Regions from separate parts of the Zoogloea sp. GW822-FHT05C07 genome, predicted to be linked through region 1. Evidence: predicted binding sites of a transcription regulator. Region 1 holds the regulator's gene; each other region holds the start of a gene.
The links. The regulator FNR, encoded in region 1, switches genes on or off when oxygen is low (the NO sensors DNR and NnrR bind a similar motif). The targets are predictions, from matches to a motif close to TTGANCTAGNTCAA.
Positions count from the first base shown of each region.

Region 2: a site for FNR is predicted at 1,451-1,464, ahead of AC3QL2_RS08200 (cytochrome c oxidase subunit 3 family protein). Genes of this name have one in related genera too.
Region 3: a site for FNR is predicted at 1,798-1,811, ahead of ubiU (ubiquinone anaerobic biosynthesis protein UbiU). Genes of this name have one in related genera too.

Region 1 is NZ_CM179510.1:3,754,051-3,757,316, forward strand. Features, by position in the region: gene AC3QL2_RS17395 (methyl-accepting chemotaxis protein) at 1-465, shown strand, start outside; gene AC3QL2_RS17400 (oxygen-binding di-iron domain-containing protein) at 473-1,213, shown strand; gene AC3QL2_RS17405 (SirB2 family protein) at 1,285-1,671, shown strand; gene fnr (fumarate/nitrate reduction transcriptional regulator Fnr) at 1,690-2,424, opposite strand; gene hemN (oxygen-independent coproporphyrinogen III oxidase) at 2,543-3,266, shown strand, end outside.
Region 2 is NZ_CM179510.1:1,718,378-1,721,643, reverse strand. Features, by position in the region: gene AC3QL2_RS08210 (CbbQ/NirQ/NorQ/GpvN family protein) at 1-560, opposite strand, end outside; gene AC3QL2_RS08205 (cytochrome C oxidase subunit IV family protein) at 557-829, opposite strand; gene AC3QL2_RS08200 (cytochrome c oxidase subunit 3 family protein) at 826-1,416, opposite strand; gene AC3QL2_RS08195 (diguanylate cyclase domain-containing protein) at 1,564-2,535, shown strand; gene AC3QL2_RS08190 (hypothetical protein) at 2,554-2,868, opposite strand; gene AC3QL2_RS08185 (AmpG family muropeptide MFS transporter) at 2,980-3,266, shown strand, end outside.
Region 3 is NZ_CM179510.1:2,896,332-2,899,597, reverse strand. Features, by position in the region: gene AC3QL2_RS13600 (EAL domain-containing protein) at 1-1,556, opposite strand, end outside; gene ubiU (ubiquinone anaerobic biosynthesis protein UbiU) at 1,872-2,885, shown strand; gene AC3QL2_RS13590 (U32 family peptidase) at 2,890-3,266, shown strand, end outside.

The sequences.
Region 1 (3,266 bases):
AACGCAGCGCTGGGCTTTGGTGTGCTGTCCAATGAGTTGCGGCGCTTTGCCCAGGATCTGACCCGTCACATGGCATCCCTGCGGGAGATGACGTCCGGTTCGGTCGGCAGTGTCACCGGCGTCGTGCAGCAGCAGCGCATTGCGGCGATTCTGGCGGCGGCGCTGAAGCTCAGCGGTGATGGCGTGCCGGGCGCGCGGGAGGCCCGGCGGCGTGGCGCTGCGCGGCTTGCCGAGCAGCAGGTACGCCTGCGCTCCCTCGATCTGCGTTTGCGCGCGGCCGTCGAGGAAACCCAGCAGCTAGTCGAATTGGGCGGTGTGCTGGCCCGTTCGGCGAAGATCGAGGCGGCCTATGGTGGTAGCTTCAGTGCGGCATTGATGCAGGTATCGACGGATTTTGCCGAGGTGATTGCGCAGATCAAGCGCTCCCTCGAAGTTCTCGGCAAGGAACGCCTTGTAAAGGATTAGGAAACCCATGAAACAGGCCCATTGCATCTACCAGGACGAGGAACACCGCTGGCTGGCGATCGCGCGGGATGTGACCAAGCCTGGTTACATCATCGATACCAACGAATACGTGGTCGCCCACGGGGAAGAAGCCCTGTTGTGCGACCCGGGTGGGATCGAGATCTTTCCGGCGGTTTTCTCCGCGCTTTCGGCGGAGTGCGATCCGACGCGGCTGGCAGGCATCTTCGCGTCTCACCAGGATCCGGACATCATTTCCTCGCTGGCCCTGTGGCTGGAGTTCAAGCCCGATCTGAAGTGCTACACGAGCTGGCTCTGGCAGAGCTTCCTGCCCCATTTCGGCGGGCAGGATTCGACCTTTGTGCCGATCCCCGATTCGGGCATGACAATCCGCCTCGACGGCCTGGAGCTGCAGGCGATCCCGGCCCACTACCTGCATTCGTCCGGCAATTTCCACCTGTACGACCCGAAGGCCAAAATCCTGTTTTCGGGCGATGTCGGTGCGGCCCTGCTGCCGGCTGACCATAACGAGCTGTACGTGCAGGACTTCTCCCGCCATATCCGTCATGCGGAAGGTTTCCACAAGCGCTGGATGGGCTCGGACCGGGCCAAGCGCGACTGGTGCGAGCGCGTTTCCCGCCTGGAGATCGACATGCTGGTGCCGCAGCACGGGGCCATCTACCAGGGCGCCGATGTACAGCGATTCATCAACTGGTTTGCCGCACTGGAAGTTGGCGTGCTGCGCGGCTAAAGTGTTGCGGCCCCGCTTTCGCGGGGCCCGCCGGCAGCTGGGGCTTTGCCGCGGAACGATGGAGGCGCGGCATGTATCTGGCTCTCAAGCATTTCCACATTACCTGCGTGGTGCTCAGTGGTTGCGGCTTCGCATTGCGGGGCTGGTGGTCGTTGAGCGGTTCGCCGCTGTTGCAGGCCCGCCTGACGCGGGTACTGCCGCATATCGTCGATTCCTGCCTGCTGGCCAGTGCGCTCGGCCTGGCCTGGATGGCGGCCCAATATCCCTTCGTGCATGCCTGGCTGACCGCCAAGGTGCTGGGCTTGCTCGTCTATATCGGGCTGGGGAGTGTTGCGCTGAAGGCGAGGCGCCCGCGTGGGCTGCGCGCCGCGGCCTATGTGGGCGCGCTGGCGACGCTGTCGTGGATAGTGTCGGTGGCGGTCAGCAAGAATCCGCTCGGCTGGCTGGCCTGGCTGTAAGGCCAGGGCCGGCGGCGGTCAGGCTGCGTGGTGGTTGAGCAGGCGCTTCAGGCCCGGTGTGTCGAGGATGCGGATGTGCTTCTGCTGGACGGCGACCAGGCCTTCTTCCTGAAAGCGGGAGAAGGCGCGGGACACCGTTTCGAGCTTGAGGCCCAGGTAGGAGCCGATCTCATCGCGGGTCATGCGCAGGTGGAATTCGGACGGCGAGAAGCCCCGCGCGGTGAAGCGCTGGGACATGTTCAGCAGGAAGGCCGCCAGGCGCTCTTCAGCGCGCATCGAGCCGAGCAGCATCATTACGCCGTGGTCGCGGACGATCTCGCGGCTCATGATCTTGTGGAACTGGTGCTGCAGGCTTTCCACCTCCCGTGACAGCTCTTCGAGCCGGTTGAAGGGGATCACGCAGACTTCGCTGTCTTCCAGCGCGATGGCGTTGCACGAATGGTGCTCGGTGCTGATGCCGTCGAGGCCCAGCACTTCGCCGGTCATCTGGAAGCCGGTCACCTGGTCGCGGCCGTCCTCGAGGATCACGTCGGTCTTGAAGGAGCCGGCGCGGATCGCGTAGATCGCCTCGAAGTTGTCGCCGGAGCGGTAGAGGTGCTGCTGCCGCTTGATCTTGCGGCGGCTGCCGACGAGCTCGTCGAGCTGGTCGATCTCATTGGGGTCGAGGCCGAAGGGAAGACACAACTCCCGCAGGTTGCACTGGGAACACGCGACCTTGATGTCCACGACCGTCACCGGAATCACCGATTTCATCTGCACGCGCAATCACCTGAACTGGATGGTTTTACCAACGTTTGGAGCCCTTTGATCCACGTCAATACTGTTTTGGATCGATTCTGCGATTGTTCAGCGCAACCAACAGAAGTGCACCATGAACACGACACAAAAAGACCTGATATTCGATCCCGAGCTCATTCGCAAGTTTGATGTGAATGGCCCGAGGTATACGTCGTACCCGACCGCTGACCGCTTCGTCGAGGCGTTCAACTCCGATGCCCTGGAGCATTGGCTCGGGAGGCGCACTGTCGGCGGAATCGGCAAACCGCTCTCATTATACTTCCACATCCCCTTCTGCAATACGATCTGCTACTACTGCGCGTGCAACAAGATCATCACCAAGGATCACGGTCGCTCCGCCAAGTATCTGGATTATCTTGAAAAAGAAGTGGACATGCAGGCGGCCAAGCTCGACGGGTCGCGGGAAGTACTGCAACTGCACCTGGGCGGCGGCACGCCGACCTTCCTGTCCCACGACGAACTGCGCCGCCTGATGGGCATGGTCCGCAAGCACTTCACGCTGGTGCCGGACGGTGAGTATTCCATCGAGGTGGACCCGCGCAAGGTGGACGAAGCCACTGTTGCGCTGCTGGCCGAGCTCGGCTTCAACCGCATGAGCGTCGGCATTCAGGATTTCAATCCGGACGTGCAGAAGGCGGTCAACCGCGTCCAGAGCGAGGAAGAAACCAAGCTGGTAATCGACGCGGCGCGGGCCCATGGCTTCAAGTCGGTCAGCGTGGACCTGATCTACGGCCTGCCCAAGCAGAACGTCATCAGCTTCAACCGCACCCTTGAGCAGATTCTGGCGCTGTCGCCGG
Region 2 (3,266 bases), 2.0 Mb from region 1:
GCGGTCTCGCCGACGAGGATGGTCTCCTCGCGGCTGGCCGCCGGGAAGTCGAAGCGCAGGCTGACGAAGCGCTGGCGCGTGGACGGCTTGAGGCCCTTGAGGAAATTCTGGTAGCCCGGGTTGTAGGACATCACCAGCATGAAGCGCTCCGGCGCGTGCAGCACTTCGCCGGTGCGCTCGATGGGCAGCGTGCGGCGGTCGTCGGCCAGCGGGTGGATCACCACCGTGGTGTCGCGGCGGGCTTCCACCACTTCGTCCAGGTAGCAGATGCCGCCTTCGCGCACCGCGCGGGTCAGCGGGCCGTCGCACCACACCGTTTGGCCGTCGCCGAGCAGGTGGCGGCCGACCAGATCGGCGGCGGTGAGGTCGTCGTGGCAGGCCACGGTGTACAGCGGCAGGCCCAGGAGGGCCGCCATGTGGGCCACGAATCGGGTCTTGCCGACGCCGGTGGGGCCCTTGATGAGCAGCGGCAGGCGATTCTTCCAGGCCTGCTCGAAGACCGTGATCTCGTTGCCGGCGGCTTCGTAGAAGGGGATTTCGGTGGGCAGCGGTGCGTTCATTTGAGGGCGATCCAGTAGGCGATGGCGATCAGCGCCGAAACGAGCAGCAGCCAGCCGAGCAGCAGGCTGCGCCAGAAGAATTTGACCCCGCGCAGGCCCATGAAGTCGAGCACCACGAGGCGGCCCTTGACGAAGCAGATGGCCAGCAGCGCGGCCATCGCCAGCGGGCCGGCGAGCCCGAGGCGGGCGCCGAACTCGCCGATACCCAGCGTGCCCAGCGTGGCGAGCATCAGCACGACCCAGACGGAGTTGAGGTGACGGGTGTTCATCGCATCACATAGACGAGGGGGAAGAGGACGATCCACACCAGGTCCACCATGTGCCAGTAGGCCGCGCCGCTCTCGATGCCGTTCATGTCGGCCGGGCCGTAGGCGCCCTGGCGGGTCTTCACCCACAGCGCGACGAGGATCACCAGGCCGAGGATCACGTGCATGAAGTGGAAGAAGGTCAGCGACAGGTAGAACATGTAGAAGGTGTTGGTGGACAAGTTGATGCCGGCGCTGAACTTGTCGGCGTATTCGAAACCCTTTACCACCAGGAAGCCGCCACCGCACGCGATGCCGGCGAGCAGCCAGCGTGCGCCGGTGGCCGAACGGCTGCGTCCGACCGCCTCGACGGCGCGCGCCACGCACCAGCTGGCGGTGATCAGCAGCACGGTGTTGACGGCCCCGGCTTCGCGGTTCAGCGTCTTCTGCATCTCGTTGAACAGCTCGACGTTGTGCGCGCGGCCGAAGGCGTAGGCGGCGAAGAACACGCCGAAGGCGAGCAGCTCGGCGAGGATGAAGAACCAGATCGCCAAGTCCCCCGGCGGTGCGGCGGCCGGGGTGGCGGGGGAGGTTTCGGGGGCGATGTCCATGCCGGCAGTGTCGTCCTGCCCGGGGCGCAAAACCTTGATCTGTCCCAAGTTCCGGGTCAGCTTGTTACCTGCTGTGCAGGAAGGCCGACTTCTCCCGTGGACTGCGCTACTATTACTTTCGATATAAAGAAATCGAGAGAGTGCACGATGCGGATTCTGCTGGTGGATGATTCGCGCGCGGTGTCTGCCGTGATGGCTGCCCGCCTGACCCTTCTTGGTCACGAGGTGACGCAGGCCGAGAACGGCGAGCAGGGGGTCGAGCGTTTCTGTTGCTGTCCGCCGGACCTGGTGCTGATGGATGTGGAAATGCCGGTGATGAACGGCTTCGTGGCGGCCGAACGGATCCGTGCGCTGGAAGCCAAGCAGGACTGGGCGTGGACGCCGATCATCTTCCTCACCGCTTCCGATACCCCGGAGAACCTGGTCACGGCCATCGAGGCCGGCGGCGATGATTTCATCGCCAAGACGGTGCCCGAGGCGGTGCTGCAGGCCAAGATGAAGGCCATGGCGCGCATTGCCGGCCTGCGCAAGCAGCTCTTTGAGGCCAACCACAAGCTGGAGGCCCTGGCTCACCAGGACGGCCTGACCGGCATCTACAACCGCCGCTACATGGATCTGCGCCTCGACCACCAGTGGGACGAGGCCCAGCTGTGCGGCTCGCCCTTCGGCCTGCTGCTGATCGACGTGGACAACTTCAAGCGCTACAACGACCACTACGGCCACCAGGCCGGTGACGATTGCTTGCGGGCGATTGCTGCTGCGATGGCGGGCGTCGTCGAGCGCACCATCGCCAGTGAACTGAGCCGGGATGCGTTCGTCGCCCGCTACGGTGGGGAAGAGTTTGCGGTGCTGCTGCCCCGGTGCTCCGAGACGGATTACTTGCATGTCGCCGAGCAGCTGCTCGAGTCCGTGCGCCAACTAGCGATTCCCCATGCGCTCAATGCGGACTGGGGCATCGTGACGCTGTCGGTGGGCGGGGCCTACGTGGAGCGCGCGGAAGGCCGCCTGGCCTTGCTGTTCCGCAACGCCGATGCCAATCTCTACCAGGCCAAGCGGGATGGGCGCAATCGCGCCGAGGTGTGTGCCGCCGCCGAAGCCGTCGTAGCGACGGGCAACTAGGACGCTCGAGCGGGCGCTTCAGCCGACCACGAAGGCCGGTACGTCTACACGTACGGCTGGCCGGTCGAGGGCCATGCCGACGCAGGCCGCGAAGCGCCGCGCCCAGTCGCCCCCCTGGGCAAAGCGCGCCTCCCCGGCATACTTGGCAACGTTGAGGATCACGTCGAGGATCAGCACCTTGCCCATCGGGTTGCTGGGCGTACATTCCAGCGCCTCGAACTCCGCCATCAGCCAGGCCCGCGCGGCTTCGCCTGTGAGCCCGGCCGTCTCGTCGGCGTGCACGGTGAATTCGTATTCCCGGTCGGTCCGCAAAACGACGCTGACCTGATGCATGCTGCCTCCTGTTGTTCTTCTGTCTTGCATGGGTGCATTTTTCGGCGCCGCATCAACGGAAGCAAGTAACCGATTGTTATCATTCACGGTCCGTTCCAAGCCGTGCCTCCCATGACCGAATCCCCCTGGCGTGCCCTTGCCAACCGCCGCATGCTGATTTGCGTGCTGACCGGCTTTTCTTCCGGGCTGCCGCTGTACCTGCTGCTCAACCTCATCCCGGCCTGGCTGAAGACCGAGGGGCTGTCGCTGAAGGCCATCGGCGCCTTTGCGCTGATCCAGTTTCCCTACACCTGGAAGTTCGTCTGGTCGCCTTTCCTCGACCGCTACGCGCTGCCGCTGCTCGGCCGCCGGCGGGGCTGGATGGCGGCGACCCAGGTGCTGCTGCTGGCGGCCATCGC
Region 3 (3,266 bases), 860 kb from region 1:
ACGACGCTGATCGACATGTCGGCGGGGAAGCTCTCGCCGCTGGCCCGGCGTATCCACACCTCGCCCTGCCACAGACCGTCCTGCAGTGCCTCGGCGCGGATACGGCTGGCGAAGCCGCGCGGATGCACCTGCGGATCGAACAGCACCAGCGGCCGCCCGCGCACATCCAGCCCGGCAATGCCGGTGAGCGCGGTGAAGGCGCGGTTGGTCATCACCACCCGCCGTTCGGGATCGATGATGACGATGCCTTCCGAATTGTTCTCGAAGACCTTCGCCGCCAGCCGCAGCGTCTCGTCGCGCCGGTAATTGCGCAGCGCAAAGCCGATGTCGGTGCTCATCTCATCGAGCAGGGCCACCGTCTGCGCATCGAAAAAATGCTTCTCGGCTTTGCGCAGCACCAGCACCCCATCCGGCCCGCCGCTGTCACGGATCGGGAACAGGGCGAAGGAGCCGGCCGCCTTGTCCCGCCCCGGGCAGCCGGGGCACACCCCCGCCATGCCGGGCAGGGCCGGATCATTGACGATCAGCGCCTCGGCCGGAACCTGATGCGTGGGCAGACAGCCCAGATCCGTGCCTCCGTCACGGCAGTTGCCGTGCATGGCCACGGGCTTGAGGACGCCGCCCTCGGTCTCAGGGAAGCCGATCCAGGCCAGGTCCAGCTCACCGAACTCCACCGCGATGCGGCATACCTGGGGCAACAGCACTTCCGCATCGCGGGCATGCACGATAGCCTTGTTGGTCGCCGACAGGGCGTGGTGCAGGCGCTGCAGGCGCTCGATGTCGCGGTTGCGGGCGCGCAGCGCGGACAGGGTTTCGTCGAGGGTCTCGGCCAGCTCCCCGAGCTCGTCCCGACGCACCACCGGCACGCGGACTTCGGCGTCCGCGCCGCCGGGCGCCCGGCGGCGCCCGAGGACCGCGCGGATGGCCTCGGCCGGACGCAGCACGTAGCGGGACAGCAGCAGATAGACCAGGCCGGCCACCAGGCTCAGCACCGCCCCCAATCCGACGGACAGGTGTAGCGCCGTTTCCTCGGCGGCCTGCCACAGGCTGTCCGCATCGAGGCGCAGGAACAGCACACCGTCGGCCAGGCGACCACTGCCGCCCCCGGCGCCGGGCAGCAGCACCGGCTCCAGTACATCCAGGCTGCGACGCCGGGAGTCCAGCACTCGCGCGCCGCGACGGGACGCCTGCACACTGCCGAGACTGGCCGCCAGCGCCCGGTCGGGCAGCGCCGACAGCCCCTGATCGTTCCAGTCGGGGTCACTGGCAGCGATGACGCGGCCCGGCTCACCCGCCGCCAGCACCAGGCGCTGCACGTCCGGTGCAGCCCCCAGCGCGGACACGAGGCGGCGCAGGTCGGCGGAATCCTGGGCAGTCTCAGCCGCCGCATGGACCGCCGACACGACTGCCTCGGCGCGCTGCTCGACGAGGGTCTGGAAGCGCTCCACGATGCCGGAGTACAGCACGCTGACCAGCAAGCCCATTCCCGTCGCCCACAGGGCCAGCAGGGGCCCGAGCAGACGCCAGCGCAGGGACAGGAAACGGCCGCCGCTCATCGGCGCATGTCCTTCGACATGCACGTCATACGGGGCGACCGCTCTCGGCGATGGGCTCGCGGGCGATCAACAACAGGAGGAAGTGACGACGCGACACGGGCATGGACGGGCTCATAAGCCAAATCAATAATCTTCTCCGCCGACAAGTATGCACCGGTGTTCAAAAAATGCCCATGTCCCGAAACCGCCCGACACACTCGCCGAGCGGCACCTCCAATCCCGGTCGCGACCCGGCGCCCCGTTGACCGCGGTCAAGGCCCGCCCGGCAGGGCACGCCTATAGTCCGCCGGCGTCATTTTTCGCCGCCCGGAACCCATGACTCCCCCGCATCCGATCGAACTGGTCTGCCCCGCCGGCAGCCTGCCCGCCCTCAAGACCGCCATCGACAACGGCGCCGACTGCGTCTATCTCGGCTTCAAGGACGCCACCAACGCCCGCAACTTCACCGGCCTCAACTTCGACGACAAATCGATGGCCGACGGCGTGCGCTACGCCCACGAGCGCGGCCGCAAGGTGCTGCTGGCCCTCAACACCTACCCGCAGACCGACAACTGGTCCAGTTGGACCCGCGCCATCGACCGCGCCGCCGACTGCGGCATCGACGCGCTGATCCTCGCCGACCCCGGCCTGATGGCCTACGCGCGCAAGACCCACCCGCAGCTGCGCCTGCACCTGTCGGTGCAGGGCTCGGCCACCAGCTACGACGCCATCAATTTCTACTACGAACGTTTCGGTATTTCGCGGGCCGTGCTGCCGCGCGTGCTGTCCCTCGCCCAGGTCGAACACGTGATCGCCAACACCCCGGTCGAGATCGAGGTGTTCGGCTTCGGCGGGCTGTGCGTGATGGTCGAGGGGCGCTGCGCGCTGTCGGCCTACGCCACCGGCGAATCCCCCAACTGCAACGGCGCCTGCTCGCCGGGCAAGCACGTGCGCTGGGAGCAGACCCCGAAGGGCATGGAAACCCGCCTCAACGGCATCCTCATCGACCGCTTCGCCGACGGCGAGCGGGCCGGCTACCCGACCCTGTGCAAGGGCCGCTTCGACGTGAACGGCGAGACCTACTACGCCATCGAGGAGCCCACCAGCCTCAACACGCTGGAACTGCTGCCCGAGCTGGCCCGCGTCGGCGTGCGCGCGATCAAGATCGAGGGCCGCCAGCGCAGCCCCGCCTACGTAACTCAAGTCACCAAGGTATGGCGCGCCGCCATCGACCGGCTGCAGGCCAACACCGCGCCCTTCCGCGTCGAGGCTTCGTGGATGGCCGAACTCAACAAGGTGTCCGAAGGCCAGAGCCACACCCTCGGCGCCTACTACCGCCCCTGGAAGTAAACCGATGAAACTCGCCCTCGGTCCCCTGCTCTACTACTGGCCCCGCCAGGCCACGCTGGCCTTCTACGCCGACATGGCCGACGTGCCGGTGGATATCGTCTATCTCGGCGAGACGGTGTGCTCCCGCCGCCACGAACTGCGCCTCAGCGACTGGCTCGAAGTGGCCGACATCCTCGCCGCCGCCGGCAAGGAAGTCGTGCTGTCCAGCCAGGTGCTGGTCGAATCCGAATCCGATCTCAAGACCCTGCGCCGTATCGTCTCCAACGGCCGCTTCCGCGTCGAAGCCAACGACATGGGCGCGGTGCGCCTGCTCACCGACAGCGACGCGCCGGTCACGGACTGGATCGCCGGCCCGACGCTGAACATCTTCAACCCGGCCAC